3 regions of the Terrabacter sp. NPDC000476 genome follow, and region 1 is predicted to be linked to each of the others. Evidence: predicted binding sites of a transcription regulator. Region 1 holds the regulator's gene; each other region holds the start of a gene.
The links. The regulator LexA, encoded in region 1, represses DNA repair genes until DNA is damaged. The targets are predictions, from matches to a motif close to TCGAACANNTGTTCGA.
Positions count from the first base shown of each region.

Region 2: recA (recombinase RecA) is a predicted target of LexA. The motif match lies at 3,988-4,003, and genes of this name have one in related genera.
Region 3: ABT295_RS11570 (HNH endonuclease signature motif containing protein) is a predicted target of LexA. The motif match lies at 4,536-4,551, and genes of this name have one in related genera.

Region 1 is NZ_JBEPDF010000004.1:266,080-273,002, forward strand. Features, by position in the region: gene ABT295_RS20140 (gamma-glutamyltransferase) at 1-994, opposite strand, end outside; gene ABT295_RS20145 (LysR family transcriptional regulator) at 1,169-2,116, opposite strand; gene ABT295_RS20150 (Sir2 family NAD-dependent protein deacetylase) at 2,213-3,154, shown strand; gene lexA (transcriptional repressor LexA) at 3,198-3,980, opposite strand; gene ABT295_RS20160 (LysM peptidoglycan-binding domain-containing protein) at 4,209-4,670, shown strand; gene ABT295_RS20165 (hypothetical protein) at 4,905-5,240, shown strand; gene ABT295_RS20170 (alpha/beta hydrolase) at 5,237-6,923, shown strand, end outside.
Region 2 is NZ_JBEPDF010000001.1:1,122,504-1,129,426, reverse strand. Features, by position in the region: gene ABT295_RS05285 (serine hydrolase) at 1-637, shown strand, start outside; gene ABT295_RS05280 (mandelate racemase/muconate lactonizing enzyme family protein) at 634-1,731, shown strand; gene ABT295_RS05275 (DUF3352 domain-containing protein) at 1,824-3,536, opposite strand; gene ABT295_RS05270 (DUF3046 domain-containing protein) at 3,698-3,940, shown strand; gene recA (recombinase RecA) at 4,182-5,231, shown strand; gene ABT295_RS05260 (regulatory protein RecX) at 5,234-5,893, shown strand; gene ABT295_RS05255 (YceI family protein) at 6,049-6,654, opposite strand; gene miaB (tRNA (N6-isopentenyl adenosine(37)-C2)-methylthiotransferase MiaB) at 6,831-6,923, shown strand, end outside.
Region 3 is NZ_JBEPDF010000001.1:2,461,276-2,468,198, forward strand. Features, by position in the region: gene ABT295_RS11545 (phosphatase PAP2 family protein) at 1-586, opposite strand, end outside; gene ABT295_RS11550 (diacylglycerol/lipid kinase family protein) at 579-1,580, opposite strand; gene ABT295_RS11555 (DUF1345 domain-containing protein) at 1,668-2,306, shown strand; gene ABT295_RS11560 (ATP-grasp domain-containing protein) at 2,319-3,611, opposite strand; gene ABT295_RS11565 (alpha/beta hydrolase) at 3,685-4,404, opposite strand; gene ABT295_RS11570 (HNH endonuclease signature motif containing protein) at 4,589-6,412, shown strand; gene ABT295_RS11575 (DUF2786 domain-containing protein) at 6,579-6,923, shown strand, end outside.

The sequences.
Region 1 (6,923 bases):
CGGCCGAGACGTGGGCCGTCGACGCCGAGGTCGGCAGGCCGGCCAGGCCGTGGCGCTCCACGGCGAGCAGCAGGGCATGGCCGTCCGCGGCGAGGTCCCTCGACCGGTCGTGCACCGCGAGCCGGTAGGAGAGGACCCGGCGCTGGATGTCGATGACCTCCGGCCACGTCCAGTGCTCGTGCCGCGCGAGCTCGCCCAGCATCGCGGCGAGCATCGGCCCACCGACGGAGGGCGGGGGGTTGAGCGCCACGGTCCAGCTGCCGACGGAACGCATCGTCGGGGTGCGCACGACGGCCTCGTAGGCCTCGAGGTCGGCCCGGGTGACGAGGCCGCCGTGGGCGGCCATGTCGCCGGCGAGCACCTGCCCCACGGCGCCGGTCGTGAAGAGGTCGACCCCTTGGGTCGCGAGCAGCTCGAGGATGTCGGCGAGGTCGGGGTTGACGCTCGTCTCGCCCGGCTCCACCGGCCCGCCGTCGGCGCCGGTGATGAGGGCGTGCGCCTCCGGGTCGTCGCCGAAGAGGCTGTCGCGCACGAGGGCGAGGTAGAGCGCGGCCGCGGCGCCGGTGCGGTAGCCGTCGCGGCAGAAGTGGACCGACGGCTCGACGAGCCGGCGCCAGGGGAGCACGCCGAACCGTTCCCTCGCGAGTGAGAGCGCTTGCAGCGCACCGGAGTTCGCGACCGAGCCGTGCCCGGCGCCGATGGTGACGCCGCCCCCGTAGTCGGTGCGGACCTGGCGCACGCCTCGCCCGAACGCGGACGGGTCGAGCCCCCGGCCGGGCATCTCGACGTTGCCGTCGACGACGACCGGGTCACCGCCTGCCGGCCACACGTTGACGAAGGCGCCACCCATGAGGCTGACGATGCCGGGCTCGGTGCTCATCGACGCGAGGGCGGCTGCGAGGGCCGCGTCCACCGCGTTGCCGCCGTCGGCGGCGGCCTGCAGCCCGGCCTCGAGCGGCGCCGGGCCGGAGGCGGCGAGGGCGACCCTCGTCATGACGGTCGAGCGTCGGTCGCGGCTCGCCGCGCCCGCTCCCGGTCGGGCTCCGGCAGGTAGGAGCAGCGCTCGTCGTCACCCATGGCACCACCGTATGCCGGTGGGACCCCGGGCGCGCGGACGGCGCGTCCGAGCGCGACGGGCCGCGTCAGCCGCGCACCGGAGTGGGCTGCCTCAGCGGGCCGCGGCGGCGAGCGCGGCGCGGGGCGAGCGGGGGTCCGTGCCGGCGGCCTCGACGAGGGCGTCGAGCGCGGCGGCCACCGCGGGCACCCGCTGCAGGTCGGACGTGGTGACGGCCAGGATCTGGCGCCGTGAGGCGGGGGAGAGCGGGAGCGTGGCCACCTCGTCGTGCTTCGCCGCGTTGAGGATGAGGTCCGGCACGAGCGCCACCCCGAGCCCGGCGGTGACGAGGCCCAGCTGGGCGACGTAGTCCTCCGTCTCGAACGCGACGTTGGGGCGGAACCCGGCGTGGTCGGCCAGGGAGAGCAGGTGGCCACGACAGCGCGGGCAGCCGGCGATCCACTCCTCCGCCGAGAAGTCCGCGAGGCTGGCGGCGGCGTCACCGGCGTGGGGGTGGGCGCGGGGCACGACGAGGCGCACCTCGTCGTCCATGAGCCGGCGCGTCACGAGGAGCGACAGGTCCTCCTCGAGCTCGCCGAGGTCGGCCCCCTCGTAGGCGAAGGCGACGGCGACGTCGCAGTCGCCGCGACGGAGCGCCGCCAGCGACTCGGGCGGCTCGGCCTCGGTGAAGGTGACGGTGATGTCGGGGTGGCGGGCCTTGAGGATCGCGAGGGTGCGCGGCACGAGGGTGGCGGACGAGCTCGGGAACGCCTGCAGCCGCACGCGTCCCGCGCGCAGACCCGCGATCGCGGTGATCTCCTCCTCGGCCGCGTCGAGCGCCGCGAGCACCCCGACGGCGTGACGGGCGAGCACCTGACCGGCCTCGGTCAGACGGACCTGCCGGCCGTAGCGCTCGACGAGGACCGTGCCGGTGCGCTGCTCGAGGCGGCGCACCATCTGCGAGATGGCCGGCTGGGTGAACCCGAGCGCGTTCGCGGCGCTCGTGAAGCTCCCCTCGTCGGCGATGGCCTTCATGACCCTCAGTCCCGCAGCATCGATCATGGGGCAATCATAACGGGTTCTTATGCTTTCCGGCGGCGTGACGTCAGCCAGGCATGGGTTGCCGGGTCGTGCGTCGCGGCGACGTAGGCTGGTCGCGTGTCCCAGCCGACCGGTCTGTCCTCCTCGTCCCCGACGACCCGGCTGTCCACCTCACGCACCCTGCCACTCGTCACGCACGACCTCGGCACCTTCGAGGACCTCGTCGACCTCGTCAGCGGTGGTGGGGTCCTCGTGCTGAGCGGTGCGGGGCTCTCGACGGAGTCGGGCATCCCCGACTACCGCGGACCCGACGGCACCCGGCGCGTCGAGCCGATGACGTACGGCGAGTTCGCCGGCTCCGGCGAGGCCCGGCGGCGCTACTGGGCGCGCAGCTACATCGGCTGGCAGCGCTTCGACGCCGCGGAGCCGAACGAGGGGCACCGGGTCGTCGCCGACCTGCAGGAGGCCGGCTACCTCGGCCCGGTCATCACCCAGAACGTGGACGGGCTGCACCAGGCGTCCGGCGCCCGCGACGTCGTGGAGCTGCACGGCTCGCTCGACCGGGCGGTGTGCCTCACGTGCGGGGAGGTCACCTCACGACTTGGCCTGCACGAGCGGATGACGGAGGCCAACCCGGGCTTCATGGCGCGCTTCGCGGCCGCCGCCCACGCCGTCGGCTCGCAGTGGGGCGAGCAGGTGCGTCCGGACGGCGACATCGTCCTGGCCGATGAGCTCGTCGAGTCGTTCCACCCGCCGCGGTGCCTCGTCTGCGGCAACGACACGGTGAAGCCGGACGTCGTCTTCTTCGGCGAGTCCGTGCCCAAGCCCCTCGTGGAGCGCTGCTTCGGCCTCGTCGAGACGGCGGGGGCCCTGCTCGTGCTCGGCTCGTCGCTGTCGGTGATGAGCGGCTACCGGTTCGTGCGCCGGGCGCACGCCAAGGGCGTTCCCGTCGCCATCGTCACGCGCTCGGCCACGCGGGGTGACGCCGAGGCGACCCTGCGCCTGCACGCGCCGCTCGGGGCCACCCTGACCGGCCTGCGTTCCGCGCTCGGGGTCTGACGCCCTGGGCCTGGTGCCCGGGCTCTGGTGCCCAGCGCGCCTCCTAGATGCGCCGCAGGACGGCGGTCACCTTGCCGAGGATGGTGGCGTGGTCGCCGTCGATCGGCGAGAAGTCGGGGTTGTGCGGCATCAGCCACACGTGGCCGTCGGTGCGCTTGAAGGTCTTGACGGTCGCCTCGTTGTCGAGCATCGCGGCCACGACGTCGCCGTTCTCGGCGTGCTGCTGCTGGCGCACGACAACCCAGTCGCCGTCGCAGATGGCGGCCTCGACCATCGAGTCGCCCGTGACCTTGAGCAGGAAGAGGTCGCCCTCGCCGACGAGCTGCTTCGGCAGCGGGAAGACGTCCTCGACGACCTCCTCGGCCGTGATCGGCACGCCGGCGGCGATCTTGCCGAGCACCGGGACGTAGGAGGCCTCGGGTCGGGCGTCACCCGAGTCGGTCTCCGTGTCGTACTGGTCGCCGGCCGGGTCGGCCGTCCCGACGCCGCGCGAGCCTTGCGCAGCCGGCGTGGCGGTCGCGGCGCGGGCGGGCGAGGACGTGGCCCGGCCGCGGTAGCCCACCTGCTCGGCCGTCGCGTCGGGGGAGACGACCTCCAGGGCGCGCGGTCGGTTCGGGTCGCGGCGCAGGTAGCCCTTGGCCACGAGCGCGTTGAGCTGGTGGGAGACGCTCGACGGGCTCGCGAGGCCGACGGCGTCGCCGATCTCGCGCATGCTCGGCGGGTAGCCGCGCCGGTCGACGGAGTTGCGGATCACCTCGAGCACCTTCCGCTGGCGCACCGTCAGCCCGTCGCCGGTGTCGCGGTCGGGAAGCTCGGTCACGCCCATGGTGTCCCCTTCGTCGGCTCGTCAGACCGTTGCTGCGACCGGTCGTGACGACCGATGTCAGTGGTGGCTGGTGAGGTGTGTGGTGTGAGGGAAGCGTACGAGGTTCGAACACAGTTGCCAAACACCTGTTCGACGCGTGTCTCGACTTCTTCGAACATACGTGCTAGAAATCGTCCAGACGTTCCATCGAACACCTGTTCGGTGGATCCGGAGCTAGGGGAGGTCACCATGAGCGCCACCGTGCTGACGGCCGTTCGTCCGATCGCGACGCAGGAGCAGCAGGCCCCGTCGGGTCCGCAGGGGCGCCCGCGCCTCGTCTCCGTGCCGACCGGACGCGAAGCAGGTCGGACCGCGCGAGCCGCACGGATCGCACGGGACCCCCGGACCGCACCGGCGGGCCGTGACGCCCGCGTCCCGATGCGGCTCACGCGCTTCGGCCGTCTCGTCGTCTCCCTGCTCGTCGCCTCGGTCGTGGCCCTGCTCGCCGTGGGACTGGCCGGCCAGCTCGCGTCCGCCACCGGTGAGCCGCGCACGCTGACGGTCCAGCCGGGGCAGACCCTCTCCGGCATCGCCGCCCGCGAGCTGCCCGGTCTCAGCCGCGCCGACGGCGTGCTCGAGCTGCAGCTGGCCAACGGTCTCAGCACGAGCCAGATCCATGCCGGCCAGCAGCTGGTCGTCCCCGGATCCTGAGCCCGCTCCGATCCAGCAGACCTCTGCGCACACCGTGCGCAGACCCCCAACGGCCGCGTTGGCTCCACCTCCAGCGGCTGTCGGGACCGGCGCTTCGACCCCGCCGGCCCCGGCCGGACGCCGCACCCCTGCGTGGGGTGCGGCGTTCTGCTCCCTCCGGCGCCCTGTGGATGACGGGCCCGGTCCGGCGCCGCGAGGTCCTACCGTCGCCACCGGGGAAGGGAGCCACGACCGATGCACTACGAGGTGGACACCGCGGCGCTGCGCGAGGGCGCGCTGACGATCGGTGAGGTGCTGGCGCGGGTGCGGCGGCTCGGCATCGCCGACGACCTGGCCGCCGTCACCGCCGCGGTGCCTGCCGGGCGCACCACGGCAGGCGCGCAGGGGCTCGCGCTGGCGTGGCAGGCGCGGCTGGCCGGCATCACGTGGGAGCTGCGCGAGCTCGGGGCCGCGGTGAGTACCGCCGCCGACGGCTACGACGGCGTGGAGCAGCTGGCGCGGTCCGCCCTGTCGGGCCCGTCGGGCCCGTCGGGCCCCTCGGGCCGGTCGGGGTCCCGCCGGCGCGCATGACCGCCGCGACCCTTGCCGGCGGACCGGGCATCCGCGAGATCCGCGAGGCCCGGCCGGCGGTGCTGCTGGCGGTGGCCCGACGGCTGGAGGAGCGGCGAGCCACCGTGCTGAGGTGCACCGAGGTCCTGCTGTGGCGGCGCTCGGCCGTCACGCGGTGGTCGGGCCCTGCTGCCCGCGCCGCTCTCGCGCGGCACGCCTTCGTCGTCGACCAGCTCTCCCGGCTCGGCCGGAGCCTCGCCGCAACCGGCCACGCCCTGGGCCGGGCCGCACGCCGACTCGAGGCGGCGGCCGACCTCGTGCGCCGCGCGGATCGCCGCGCGGCCGCGGAGGGCGCCTGGGTCGACCCCGACGGTGTCGTGCTCCTGCCCGTGCGGGCGTCGCTCGGCGAGCCGCTCGTGGAGGCCCACCGGACCCGCCTCGACGCCCTCCTGCTCGCCGAGGTGCACGCGTGCCTCCACGAGGCGCAGCGCGCGGCCCGGGAGCTCGACGAGGAGCTCGCCCGCGCGCTGCTCGAGTCCGCGCGCGGCTCCGACCCGACGGCGGGCGCGTCGCCTGGCGCCCCGGCAGGCGCGGCGACCGTGCGCCCGTCACCACCTCCCTCGGGCGTCGCGGGTGGCGTGCCCGACCTCGTCTTCTCGACGGCCGCCTGGTGGCGCTCGCTCACCGCCGAGGAGCAGCGCTGGGTGCTGCGCGAGCGGCCGGAGTGGGTCGGCGCGCGCGACGGGGTCCCGGCCGGGGCCCGCCACGAGGCCAACCTCACGCTGCTCGTGCGCGCCGAGCGGACGGCATACGGGCGCGTGCAGGAGCTGGGCCACGACGGCGCCCCGTGGGACGCGGGGGAGCGGACGCGGGCGCAGGAACGCGTCGACGGGCTCCGGGCGATCCGCGAGGTCCTCGCCCGGCGCGACGGGGTGCAGCGGCAGTTGCTTCTCGTCGACACCGGCGCACCCGATCTGCGGGCGGTGGTGGCGATCGGCGACGTCGACCGCGCCGACCACGTGGCGACCTACGTCGGGGGCCTCTCGACGACCGTCGGCGGCGACCTGCGCCGCTACGACGAGACCTTCGTGCGGATGCGTTCGGAGGCGTTGCAGCTCGCCCGGGGCGGCGACGTCGCCATCGTGACGTGGATGGGCTACGACGCGCCCCAGCTGCGCGAGATCGTCACCTCGATCGACCGGAACGTCCTGAGCTCCAAGCTCGCTCGCGACAACGCGGCGGCACTGGCCGACTTCGTGACCGGTGTCGACGCGGCCCGCGACCGTCCGGCGCACACGAGCGTGTGGGCGCACTCCTACGGGGGCACGCTCGCGGGCTTCGCCGTGCTGCGCACGAGCGTCATCGATGACGTGGCTGTCCTCGGCGCACCGGGGATGCCGTTCGCCGACGTCGCGAAGGCCTCCCTGGCCCCCGGCTCGTTCAACGTCCTCGGGGCGATCGGCGACGACGTGTTCGCCTACGGGTGGGTCGTGCACGGCACGGCGCCCGCTGCCGTCGCGGGGGCCGTGCGCCTGTCGACGCTGGCCCTGAAGGCACCCGCGTCCGGCTGCAACCACTGGCTGCGGCCGCGCTCCGACTACGTCGACGTCGGTCGCACCTCGGTGGGCCACTCCGACTACCTGCGGTCCGGCACCGACAGCGCCCGCAACCTCGTCGCCCTCGCGGTCGGGCGCCGCGACCTCC
Region 2 (6,923 bases), on a different contig from region 1:
GCCGGTGACCGGCACCTTCGCCTCCGTACTCGACGGCACCCCCTTCGCGCTCGACGAGAGCGAGGACCAGGACCCGCTCACGTGGGGCGCGGTGGGCGGCAGCCGCACCGTGGCCGAGCTCGCCGACGCCGCCATCACGGAGTCGAGCAACATCGCGACCAACCTGCTCCTCGACGTCGTCGGGCTCGAGGAGGTCGCCGAGGTGCTGCGTCTCGTGGGGTGCTCGCCCCGCACCGTCGTCGGCCGGGGCATCGAGGACGGCGCCGCCCGCGCGGCCGGCATCACGAACACGGTGACGGCATCCGACCTCGGGCTCGTCATGGCGGCCGTGGGCCGGCGCGACGCGGCGCTCGGCGGCGAGCCGGTGCTCGGCCCCGTCGAGGGGCTGCTCGCGCGGCAGCAGCACGTCGACCAGGTGCCTGCCGGCCTGCCCGCGGGCACGCCCACCGCGAGCAAGTCCGGCTGGATCCCGGGCGTCTCGCACGACGTGGCCCTCGTGCGCCCGGAGGGCGAGGAGCCCTTCGTCCTCGCGGTGTGCACGACGATCGACCTCGAGGAGACCGAGGCGGCGGCCTTCGTGGCCGGCGTCGCGCGCGACGTGTGGGCCGCGGCCCACGCCGAGGAGGCGCGGGCATGACGACCATCGACCGCGTCAGCGCGATGCCCTCCTCGGTGCGCCTGCACACGCCCTTCGTCACGGCGCTGCGCCGCACCGAGACGACCGACACCGTGGTCGTCACGGTCACCGACAGCGACGGCCGCACGGGCTGGGGCGAGGCGCCCCAGGTCTGGCAGGTGACGGGGGAGTCGCTCGCCGGCGCGACGGCGTGCATCGAGCAGATGCTGGCCCCGGTCGTCGTCGGCCGGCCGCTCGACGACCGTGACGACCTCGCCGCGGCGGCCGCCCTCGTGCAGCGCGCCGTGGCACGCAACTTCGGGGCCAAGGCCGCCGTCGACGCGGCCCTGCACGACCTCGTCGCCCAGGCGGAGGGCACCTCCGTCGCCGCGCTGCTCGCCGGCCGGCCGGACGGCATCCGTGACCGGCTGACGACCGACGTCACCCTCTCGGCGGGCGCGGCCGACGCCCTCGCCGACACCGCGCGGCGGCGGGTCGCCGAGGGCTTCCGCACGCTGAAGATGAAGGTGGGCACCGACGCGAGCACCGACGTGCAGCGGGTGGCCGCGGTGCGTGACGCGGTCGGGGCCGACGTGGCGATCCGCCTCGACGCCAACCAGGGCTGGACCCGGGAGGAGGCGGTGCAGGTCATCCGTGCGCTCGAGGTGGCCGACCTCGGCGTCGAGTTCGTCGAGCAGCCCGTCGTCGCCGAGGACGTCGAGGGCCTCGCGTGGGTGCGCGAACGGGTCGGGCTGCCGGTCATGGCCGACGAGTCCTGCTACGGGCCGCACGACCTCGAGCGAATCATCCGGCTCGGCGCCGCCGACCTCGTCAACGTCAAGCTCGCCAAGTGCGGGTCGCTGACGACGGGCCGCGACCTGCTGCGCCGTGCGCACGAGGCGGGGCTGCGCACCATCGTCGGCTCGATGATGGAGAGCCACATCGGTGTGGGTGCCGCCGCGGCGCTCGTCGCGGCCGAGCCGACGACCGAGGTGAGCGACCTCGATGCCGCGTGGTGGTCGGTCGCGTCTCCCGTCGAGGGCGGAATCGCCTACTCCGACAACGAGATCCAGCTCCCTGCGGCGGGCGGGTTCGGCATCACGCGGCGCGCCTGAGACGCAGGTCAGGGACGCGGCCAGGGCGACCGGGCCGGGACGACTGAGGGCCCCGCCACCGGCGGGGCCCTCGGTCGTGCGGACGGGGTCGGTCAGTTGCCGACGAGACGCAGCGAGAAGGTGCCCTCGCCGTCGCCGGTGCTCGACTGGTTGATGCCGACGGAGCGCAGCGCCTCGACGAACGACTTCTGATCGCCCTTCATCTCGCCGAGGTAGAGCTTCTCGATCTTGTCGAGGTCGACGAAGACGGCCGTCGTCGACGACGAGACGTCACCCACGGCCAGCTTGAACGCGTCGCTGTCACCGAGCTTGCCGCCGGCCTTGAGGGCGTCGGCGTAGGCCTGGGTCGTCGCCGCGTAGACGGTGTCGCCGTCGACCGAGTGGGTCAGCGGGTCGGTGCCACCGCCCGCGAGGGCGCTGAGGCGGCCGAGCAGCTCGTCGGCGCGCTTCGCGTCGCTCGTGACGACCTTGCCACCGATGCTGAACGTCCCGCTCTGGAAGTCCTGGTCGGGCAGGGCGAGGGTGAACGACCGGCCGAGGAGCAGCTTGAGGTCGTCGGGCAGCTTGACGTCGAGCTGGTCCTCGAGCTGGCCGACGAGGTCGCGCTGGCCCTGGGCCGAACCCAGCGAGTCGAGCTGCTTCTTCAGCTGCGGCCACGCGGCGTCGACGAGCTGGTCGCCCCCGGCGAGGTGCATGGCCGCGACGGTGTTGTCGGGGAGGTTGACGAGCTGCGCGCCGTCGCCCTTGACCGCCTTCGTCCCGTCGGCGCCGCGGAAGACGCCCGACAGCTCGACGTAGTCGGCGTCGAAGCGCAGGGCGGCGGCGAAGCGGCCCTTGGCCCCGGCGGTCGCCAGGGTCGAGTCCATCCCGGACCCACCGAGCTTCGAGATCTCCTTGACCCCGTTGGTCGCGTCGAACCAGGCCGACATGACGCCCTGCTCGCCGAGCGCGCCCATGTCGTCGGCGAACGTCGCGCTGTCGGCGAGCGAGCCGCGGTCGACGGCCGCGACGGTGGCGTCGCCGGTCCCCTTCGGCGTGATGAGGGCGTAGCCGTCCTTCATCCGCAGCTCCGCGCCCGTGCCGTCGGTGTCGCACGCGAGCAGCTTCGTCAGCGTGTCCTTGGCGGCGTCCTCGTCCTTGACCTGCACGGCGATCGCGACGTTCGGCTTGTCGCTCGTGCCGCCGGGGCGGAGGGCGGCACCGGCGCGGTCGCCGAGCCACGGGGCGATGTCGGAGTCGTAGCTGAACTTCGCCGCGCAGGCGTTGCTCGAGTCCTTCGTCGCGAGCTCCCAGAGCTTCTTGCGCGGGTCGTCGCTGCCGAGGGTGTCCTTGACCTGCGGCAGCTTGCCGAGGAAGCGGACGGCGGCGATCTTCTGGCCCGCCGACGGGTCGATGTCGAGCCGCACGTAGGCGTAGGCGTCGCCGGGCAGCACGTCGGCGGGCTGGGCGCCGCCGCCGCTCAGCTGAGTGGTGGCGACGTAGCCGGCACCGCCGAGCACGAGCACCGTCGCGAGCGCCCCGACGAGCAGGCCCGTGCGGCGGCGACCGCCGGCCGTGGGCGGCGTCGCCTCGTCTGCCAGCGCGACGCCGGCCGCGGCGGATGCGGCAGGTGCGGCGGGTGCGGCGGTGGGCACCTGCCCCGGCGCGGACGTCGCGTCGGCACCGGTGGGGTAGGAGTACTGGGGCACCGGCACGGTGTGCTCGGTCGGGACGGCCTGCGTGGTCTCCGGGCCGGGCGTGCCGGCAGCCGACGGGTCCGGCGCGGCGGAGGGACCCTCGGTGGGTCCCGGGTTGTCTTCGGTCATCGGTTGCTCCCCTGACGTGTGCTGTGGGCCCGCGTGGGCACGGGCGGAAGAGGACGATACCGGTCGCGGCACGCGGGCGTGCGCGCTTGCGGCAACCCCTCGGACGCCGGGTGTGCGCGGCGGGGTTCCCGTCGGGGGAGTGGCAGACTGCAGGAGTGCGGATGAGCCACTTCTGGACCCTGATGGACGACGAGTTCGGCGCGGCGTATGCCGGGTCGCTCGCCCGAGACCACGTGATCGGGGCGCTCGGCAACCGCACGGCCGCGCAGGCCCTCGCCGACGGCGAGCCCCCGCGGGCGGTGTGGGAGGCGCTCTGCGTCGACATGGACGTGCCGCCGGCGCGACGTCTCGGCCGCGACACCCGCGTCGCGCGGGGCGCGGAGGGTGGTCGGTCGGGTCGGTGAGCCCGCGACCACGTGTCGCGGCAGGTCGCGGCGTGTCGTGCACCGGGTCGAACACGTGTTCGGTAGTGTTCTCCACAGGTCCTGCGCCACCACCCCCGTCGTCCACAGGCCGTCTCGTGGAACACCCCGATGTCGGCGCCGGCACCTAACGTCTGACCCGACAGCGGATCTCGCACCGGCGAGGCCTCGGCCCGGGTCGAAGGTAGACGACCGCAACGCAGACGGCAGATAGGTGACCGACATGGCTTCGGTGCAGACGAAGGACAAGGACAAGGCCCTCTCCTCGGTGATGGGGCAGATCGAGAAGAGCTACGGCAAGGGCGCCGTGATGCGCCTCGGCGACGACATCCGCCCGCCGATCGAGGTGATCCCGACGGGCTCGATCGCGCTCGACGTCGCGCTCGGCATCGGCGGTCTCCCGCGCGGCCGTGTCGTCGAGGTCTACGGCCCGGAGTCCTCGGGCAAGACGACGGTCGCCCTCCACGCCGTCGCGAACGCGCAGAAGGCCGGCGGCATCGCGGCGTTCATCGACGCGGAGCACGCCCTCGACCCCGAGTACGCCAAGAAGCTCGGTGTCGACACCGACGCGCTGCTCGTGTCGCAGCCCGACACGGGTGAGCAGGCGCTCGAGATCGCCGACATGCTGATCCGCTCCGGCGCCCTCGACATCATCGTCATCGACTCGGTCGCCGCGCTCGTGCCGCGGGCCGAGATCGAGGGCGAGATGGGCGACAGCCACGTCGGCCTGCAGGCCCGCCTCATGAGCCAGGCGCTGCGCAAGCTCACCGGTGCGCTCAACAACACCGGCACGACGGCCATCTTCATCAACCAGCTCCGCGAGAAGATCGGCGTCATGTTCGGCTCGCCCGAGACCACGACGGGTGGCAAGGCGCTGAAGTTCTACGCCTCGGTCCGTCTCGACGTCCGTCGCATCGAGACGCTCAAGGACGGCACCGACCCGGTCGGCAACCGCACGCGCGTCAAGGTCGTCAAGAACAAGGTCTCCCCGCCGTTCAAGCAGGCCGAGTTCGACATCCTCTACGGCCAGGGCATCTCCCGGGAGGGCGGGCTCATCGACATGGGCGTCGAGCACGGCTTCGTCCGCAAGGCCGGTGCCTGGTACACCTACGAGGGCGACCAGCTGGGCCAGGGCAAGGAGAACGCCCGCAACTTCCTCAAGGACAACCCCGACCTCGCCGACGAGATCGAGAAGAAGGTCAAGGAGAAGCTCGGGGTGGGCCCCCGTGTCGACCAGCCGGCCGAGGTCGCGGACGTGCCCGTCGACTTCTGATCGTGACCGGACCACAGCACGGCGGCGCGAGCCCGGCGGAGCGCCGGGCCCGCGCCGCCGCCGCTCTCGCCGAGGCCGAGGGTGTCGCGGGCGTGCGGGCCCCCTGGGGCTCGGCGCCGGCGGGGGAGCGGCCCGAGTGGGCGCCGCCGCCCGAGGACACCGAGGCCCAGCCGCCCGAGGCCGACGCCGACTCGGTGGCGCGCGCCATCGTGCTGCGCCAGCTGAGCATGGCTCCACGCAGTCGCGTGCAGCTCGAGAAGAAGCTGCGCCAGCGCGGCTGCGCCGACGACGTTGCCGCCCGCGTGCTCGACCGGATGACCGAGGTCGGGCTCGTCGACGACGAGGCCTACGCCCAGATGCTCGTCCGCTCGAAGCAGTCCGACCGGGGGCTGGCCCGCCGGGCCCTCGCGCACGAGCTGCGCAAGCAGGGCATCGACCAGGAGCTCGCCGACGAGGCTCTCGAGCAGGTCGGCCCGGGGGACGAACGGCTGCGGGCCGAGCAGCTCGTCGCCAAGAAGCTGCGCTCGATGCGCGGGCTCGCGCCCGACGTCCAGGCGCGGCGGCTCGCCGGCATGCTCGCCCGCAAGGGCTACCCGGGGGAGATGGCCTGGCCCGTCATCCGCGACGCGCTCGACGGCCTGCCCGAGCACGAGCGCGACTGACCGAGTGGCCCCGGGCCGTCGCGGAGCGCGACGACGGGTGGCGAGGGTGCCGAGGGTGCGGAGTGCCAGGGATGCCGGGTGGTCGTGGCGCCGGGTAGCGCAAAGGGGTGGGAACCGGTCCGGTTCCCACCCCTCGGGCGTCGTGCTGGGCTCGCTCAGGCCTGTGCGGGCACGTTCGCGATGGCCGACACGTCGAACTCGAGCTTGACCTTCTCGCTGACGAGGACGCCACCGGTCTCGAGGGCGGCGTTGAAGGAGAGGTTCCACTCGGTGCGGTCGATGGTGACCTCACCCTCGAAGCCGACGCGGGTGTTGCCGAACGGGTCCTTGGCCGAGCCGGTCTCCTCGAAGGGGATCGTCACCGTCTTGGTCACGCCGTTGATGGTGAGGTCGCCCGAGATGGCCCACTCGGTGCCGTCGCGCTCGACGTCGGTCGAGACGAAGGTGATCTGCGGGTAGTTCGCGATGTCGAAGAAGTCGGGGGTCTTGAGGTGACCGTCACGCTGCTCGTTGCCGGTCGTGACGCTCGCCGCGGAGATGGTCACGGTGACCGAGGAGTTGGCGGGCGTCGTGGTGTCGATGTGCGCCGTGCCCTCGAACTCGTCGAAGTGGCCGCGCACCTTGGTGACCATGGCGTGGCGGGCCGAGAAGCCGATGCGCGTGTGGCTCGGGTCGAGGGTGTAGTCGCCGGCGATGTCGGCCACGGCGACGGAGGGCGTCTCGGTGACGGCGTCGTCCTTGGTGCGGTTGAACAGTCCCATGTCGGATCCTTCGGAGTAGGTTATTGAACTTTCAACAACTAGGATGGTCCGAAGTTGTTGAACTGTCAAGCAAGGTCGTCAACGGTGCGTCCCGGCGACCTATTCCCGCCCGTCCCACGCACCTGCCGAACGGGTGTCGGGCGTGCGCGGCCGCACGACGTACCCTTGTCGGTGCCATGACAACCGAGAACATGACGGCGCCCAGCGCCCTGCAGCAGCCCGCCGGTCGCCGGACCTACGACGTGCGCACCCACGGGTGCCAGATGAAC
Region 3 (6,923 bases), on a different contig from region 1:
CGCCGAGGAAGACGCGGTCGAGCGAGGTCAGCACGACGTATGCCGTCAGCCCCCCGACGAGCCACCGCCGCGCGGCCGGTGCGAGCACCGGCCAGAGCAGCAGCGTCAGCACCGTCGCGATCGCGGCCGCGTTCGCGACGTGGCCCGACGGGAAGCTGTAGCCGGGCGCGTGCGAGACGGGGTCGCTGACGACCGGGCGGGCCCGGCGCACGACCTCCTTGAGCACGAGCTGGAGGTTCCAGGCCACCATCATCGTGACGAAGGCCCAGAGGCATCGCGTCGCGAGGTGGCGGTGGCGGCGCCAGAGCACGAGGCACACGGCCGAGGCGGCGATGTAGACCCACTTGGGCTGCGTGACCTCCTGCCAGGCGACGAGCGTCGTGCGCAGCCAAGGGTTGTCACGGGTGATGTCGGTGGCCGCGACGATGAGCCGCTCGTCGAGGTCGATGAGCGGGCGGAACTTCTCTCGCACGACGAAGGCGAGCGCCGTGACGGGCAGGGCGAACCCGAGTCCGTAGCCGAGCGCGCCGAGCAGCCGACGCCGCCGGCCCGCGGGACGCCGCCCGTCGCGGCGGAGCTCAACCAACGCGCACCACCAGCGCCCCCGGCAGGACGCGGATGCCGAGCGACACGTGCTCGCCGATGGGGTCGCCGTCGATCTCGGCGACGACCGGCTCCGCCGCGTTGACGGTGAACTCCTCCGCCCGGAGGCGGTCGAGGCGGCGGTGGCCGGCGCGGTGGTGGGTCAGCAGGTCGGAGACGACCGAGGCCCAGCCGAGCGCGCCCTTCGGGGCGATGACGACGGTGTCGAGGATGCCGTCGTCGAGCTTCGCCTCGGGCATCAGCTCGATGCCGCCCTGGAGGGTGCCGCAGTTGCCCACGACGACGGTGCGGGCGTGCCGGTTCACGGTGTTGCCGGCCCGCTCGACGACGCCCTCGCCGCCCGCGGACTGCACCTCGACGCGGAAGCCGCGGCTGAAGAGGTGCCGGAAGAAGCTGAAGACGTAGGCGACCCAGCCGACGACGGCCTTGACCTTCTCGTTCGTGCCGGCCATCACCTGGCCGTCGAGACCGAGGCCGGCCATGACGAGGAAGACCTCCTCGTCGTCGTCGACCTGCGCGCCGCCGTCGTGGGTGCCGTGGCTCTCGCGCGGGCGGATCGGGGAGTCGGAGACGCGCACGAGGCCCACGTCGATGCGACGGTCGGAGCCGCCGAGCATCGCCGCCGTGGCGTCCTCGAGCGAGTCGACGGGCAGGCCGAGGTTGCGGGCCAGTAGGTTGCCCGTGCCGCCGGGCAGCAGGCCGAGGGCGACGTCGGTGCCGACGAGGGCCGATGCGACGGCGCGCACGGTGCCGTCGCCGCCGAGGGAGGCGACGATGTCGGCCCCGCCCTCCGCGGCCTCGCGCCCCTGCTTCTCGCCGGTCTCCTCGGCGGTGGTCTCGACCCAGGTCGGCTCGGCCCAGCCGTGCTCGGCGGCCACCGAGGCGACGCGCTGCTGCGTGCCCGCGACGTCCTCGACCTTCGTCGGGTTGTAGACGACGGTGAGGCGGCGCGGCGTGCTCGATGCGGCGTCAGGCATGGGAGGGATCCTAGGTGTCGGTCGGGCGGAGCGGGTGGGCGGCGCGCACCACCTCGTGACGTACCCCGTAGGGGTAGGGTCCGGACCGTGCCCACCATCCGCCGGCGCCTCGGGATCGCCACCGTCGTCGGGCTGCTCGTCGGCCTGCTCCTGCCGCTCGGGCCGGCGGCCGAACCCCTGACCCACGGCCTCGTCGGCTTCGTCGCCGCCGGTCTGTCCTTCGCGCCCCCGCTGCTCGTGCACGTCATGGCGCACGACGCCCCGGCGACCCGCCAGCGCGTGGCCGGGCGGGACGGCGACGCGGCCTGGTACGACGTCGTCGTCATCGTCGTCGGGCTGGCCAGCCTCCTCGGCGTCGCGGCGCTGCTCGTCGGGAGCAGCTCGACGGGCACCGCACAGCTCGTCGACGCCGTCATCGGGCTGCTCACCGTCGCCGTCGGCTGGCTCTGCGTGCACACCGTCTACGTGCTGCGCTACGCCCGCGTCTACTACGCGAGCGCCACGCCCCCGATCGACTTCAACCAGGACGAGGACCCGACCTTCTCCGACTTCGCCTACTTCTCCTTCAACCTCGGCATGGCCTACCAGGTCTCCGACACCGACCTGAGGACCTCCGACGTGCGCCGGGTCGTGCTGGGGCACGCCCTGCTCGCCTACCTCTACGGCACCATCGTCATCGCGTCGGCGATCAACCTCGTCGCCGGCATCGGCGGCGCGCGCGGCTGACGCCCCGGGCCCTCAGGCCAGGCGCTTCGTCTCGTCGGAGACCCAGAGGTCGATGAGGCCGCCGAAGTGCGCCATGAAGCGGTCGCGCTCGTGCGCGGGGTACGTCGTGACGACCGTCGCGCGCAGCAGGTTGGCGAAGGCGTCCGACTTCACCCATTCGAGCACGGCCGCGTCGAGGTGCGGCAGGTGGCGCGCGCACCACGCCCGGTAGGCATCGGTCTCGAAGTACTCGTCGGCGATGGCGAGGTAGGCGTCGAGCTTCTCCTCGTCGGTGAGGTCGTCGCGGTCCGCGACGTCGAAGTAGCGCCGCATCTCGAGGTCCATCGGCCCCTTGCGACCCGTGACGAGGCAGTAGGCCGACCAGCGCACGAGCGCCTTGATGGCCCAGGGGAAGTAGTAGTGCAGCGAGGTGACCGCCACGTCGGGGCACGCGTTGGCGTAGTCGATGGGGTAGACGTCGTCGCCCTTGACGAGCATCTCGCAGGAGTTGAACTCCCAGCCGAACATCGCGTTGACGATGCGGCTGATGGCGGCGGCCTGCTTGCCGGCCGACGGCTGCAGGAAGTCGTAGCTGACGGCATACCTGTTGTGCATGGGCTGCTCGGGGCGGAAGTCCATGACCATCGTCTCGGGCCCGATCGAGAGGGCGCGCGCGAAGTGGTCGTACTCGACGGTCGACTGGAGGTGCATGAGCATCTCGCCCGACTCGTCGTAGGCCTTGACGAGGTCGCGCTCGTCGTCGATCCGCGACACACCGCGCCAGCCACCGCCGTCGAAGGGCTTCATGTACATCGGGTAGCCGAGCTGGTTCGCGATGGCCTTGAGGTCGAACGGGCGGTTGTACTTCGCGCTCGTGTAGGCCCAGCGCACGTTGTCGACGGGGTTCTTGTACGGCACGAGCCAGGTCTCGGGGACCTTGAGCCCCAGGCGCATCAGGGCGACGTAGGCGCTGTGCTTCTCCATCGACTGGAAGGTGAACGGGCTGTTGAGCAGGTAGGTGTCGTTCATCAGCGCGGCCTTCTTGAGCCACTCGCGCGGGTGGTAGTACCAGTAGGCGAGGCGGTCGATGACGAGCTCGGTGCGCACCGGCTGGCGCAGGTCGAACGGCTCGATGGTGAGGCGCTCGCTCGTCAGCTCGTGCGTCACCCCGTCGTCGGTCGTGATCGGTCCGACGAGGTCGAGAAGGGCCTCGAACGCGGTGGGCCAGTCCTCCTCGGCCCCGAGCAGCAGCCCGACGAGGTGCGTGCGGTGCGACGTCGCGGTCGGCGTGGTGGGCGAGTCCTGCTGCGGGGCGAGGTCGGTCATCGTGGTGCTCCTACCGTCGGGCATCGGGCTTCTCGACAGCGATCCTTGCAGGAACCCGGCCGTCTGTCGCCGCTCACACCCGCGACCGCCCTGCCGCGAGGTGGAGCAGGTCGAGCAGGAGCGGGTCGAACGCGTTCTCCCACGAGGGCCAGTCGTGCCGGCCGGGCACCTCCGTGAACGACACGTCGTGCCCGGACGCGGCGAGGGCCTCGGCCATCTGGCGGTTGTTCGTGAGGTTGCCCTCGGCGGCGCCGCACGTCAGGACGATGCGGGCGTCGGTGCGACGTCGGCGCACGCGACGCACGTTCGTGACGAACCGCGTCACCCGCCCCCAGAACTCGAAGTCCTCCTCGTCGTCCACGCGGCGCCGGAAGAACGAGCCCGACTGCAGGAAGAGCGCGCCGAAGGTGCCCGGGTGGTGCCACTCCGCCTCGAGCGAGGCCAGCGCGCCCAGGCTCGCCCCCATGAGGCCCGGCCTGCCGTCGAGGGCGTATGCCGTGTGCAGCGTGGGCAGCACGTGCTCGACGAGCGCGTCGCCCCAGAGCGGGTTGGCGGCGTACCTCGCGTTGCGGTCGCCCGGCTCGAGGAGCACGACGCGGGTGGGCGGCACGCGGCCCGCGCCCGTCGCGGCGCGCAGGGTGGAGAGCAGGTGCGCGCGGCGCGAGTACTCCGGCCCGTCGTGCGCGACGAGCAGCGGGAGCGGATCGCGCCGCCGGCTGCCCACCGGAGTGACGACGGCGAGTTCGACGTCCCCCACGGGCGTGTCCGTGATGGTCATCCTCGTCCGCGCCATTCCCAGACCCTACGACCTGCCGGCCTCCAGCCCACTCCTCCCCGTCGAGGAGTCGGTCGCACGGCGCGGAATCGCCTGCGGGACAGTGCTACCCACGTATCCACAGGCGGTCTCGACCCCTTCCGCTTTGATCGAACACATGTTCTAATGGAGGTACGAGAGGACGTCCTGGGAGGAGGAGCACGTGCCGTACACACCGGCTCCCCCTGCCGCGCCGAACGAGCCACCGGACGCCGGTCGCCGCTTCCCGGCCGGGTGCTTCGAGCCGATCCGCCTCTCCCGGGGCAGCGACCCGGAGGCGTTCGAGCGCGCCGTCGTGGCCGCCCTGGACCTCGTGCGGCAGCGCCTCGACGCGGTGTCCGCGGCCCTGGCCGCGGCGCGGGCGGTGACCGAGGACGCCGATGCCGACGCCGAGGGTGTGGACGCCATGGGTGTGGACGCCGACGAGCGGGCGGAGCGCGCCGAGCGGGCGGGGATTCTGGAGGGGCTGGCGAGAGCCGGGGAGGCGGCCTTGGCGCGGATCGAGGCGCTGGAGGCGGCCAAGGCGCGGGTGGAGGCAGACCTGCTCGAGGCCTACAGCGCGTTGCACGCGATCGAGTCGCGGCAACTGGACGCGCTCCCCGCCGCCTCGGGCCGGGCGGGACTGGGCCGGGTCGGGCTCGACCGGGTCGTCGGTGAGGAGATCGCGCTGGCGACCGGGATCGGCACCGGCGAGGTCGCCCGCCGGCTGGGCGTCGCGACCGCCCCGCGACGGCACGCGGCGGCCCTCGCCGCGTTGCGAGCCGGTCGCTGCGCGTTGACGCGGGTGCTGCAGCTCGCAGCCGAGACCGCGGCCCTGTCCGACGCGGACGTGGCTCTCGTCGCCGAGACGGTGCTGGCCCCAGCACGCGGCGGCGGGCCGCTCCCCCAGCGCCCGTTCGTGACCCGGCTGCGGCGGGCCGTGGCCTCCCTGGACGCACGCGACGCGGGAGAGCGCCGCGCGCAGGCGACGGCCCGGCGCGGTGTGTCGGGGCGGGTCGCCGCGGACGGGACGGGCACGGTGACGGTCGTGACCGGCGCCGACGCGGTAGCCGCGATCCTCGACGGGCTCGATGCCGGCGCACGGACCGCCCGCGCGGCCGGTGACCCGCGCACCCTCGACCAGCTGCGCAGCGACCTGGCCACCGATGCCCTCCTGCGCGCCCACCCCGAGCAGAGCCGGACCGGCACCGCACCCTCCGGACCGGCAGCACCCGCCGCTGGGGCAGCACCCGCCGCTGGGGCAGGACCGACGGGACCGACGTGCAGGCCGGAGGATGCTCCGGCGGGCCGGCCCACGCCGGGGACGGCGGACGATCCCGTGGGTGAGCGGGCGGACCCGCCTGCGGCGCCGTCCGGCGCACCCGCGGCCCGGGTCTGGATCGTCGTCCCGTTCGAGGTCGCCGCCGGTCTGTCCGACACCGCCTGCGAGCTCCCCGGGCACGGCTGGGTCACCGCCACCCACGCCCGCGAGATCATCACCCGCCCCGGCTCGGTCTGGCACGCCCTGCCCGTCGAGCTGCCCACCGGCCACGCCCTCACCCGGCCCGGCGCCGGCTACCGCCCCGGCCCCGCCCTGACCGCCCACGTCCAGGCCCTCGACGGCCACTGCCGCGGTCCCGGCTGCGAGACCCCTGCCGACCGGTGCGACCTCGACCACGAGAGGCCCTACCCCGCCGGAGCGACCGAGCCCGACAACCTCTACGCCAAGCACCGCTTCCACCACAACACCAAGACCAGCGGTGCGTGGACCTCCCGACCCGTCACCGAGGGCACCGAGGGCACCGGCACGGGCCTGCGCGGCCGCGCCCTGCAGTGGACCACCCTGACCGGGCGCACCTACACGACCCACCCGAAGAACTGGCGCGAGGGCCTCGACCTTCGGACCGGCGGACCCACCACCCCGACGGACGGGACCGGTGGGCGGTCCGGAGGACCCGCACCGCCGCAGGCCACCTCGCCTGGCGGTTCGGACGTCCCACCGTTCTGAGCCTGCCGGCGCTCCCGGCAGCACGAACCGGTCGGGATCGCGACACCTCCGGGCCACCGCCGTCCACACCCCCCTGACCTTGTCCCCCGTCGTCCACAGCCCTGTGCCGCCTGCGCCCCGCACGTGCGGCCGATGACACGATGGGTCCACGACCCGAGGAGGACCGATGGGCAAGGCCAGCCGTGAGCGGCGACGAGCAGCGCAGGACCGCTCGGGCGCTCCGCGACCCGACGAGCCCGGCGCACCCGACGCTGCCCGCGACGACGAGCTGCGGACCGCCCTGCAGCTCCTGCTCGACGAGGGCGTCTACGCCATCGACCGCGCCGACACGCGCGACCTCGACGACACCATCTCGACGGTGGCGACCCTCTGCTCGTCGGGCACGACGTCACGCGTCGTCGTCCGCGGCCTGGTCGACGCCCTGGCCCGGGCCACCACCCGCGCCTGGGAGCTCGGCTGGCAGCCCGCCGACGTCCACCGGCTCGCCGGACGTCGGCTCGGGTCGGAGGAG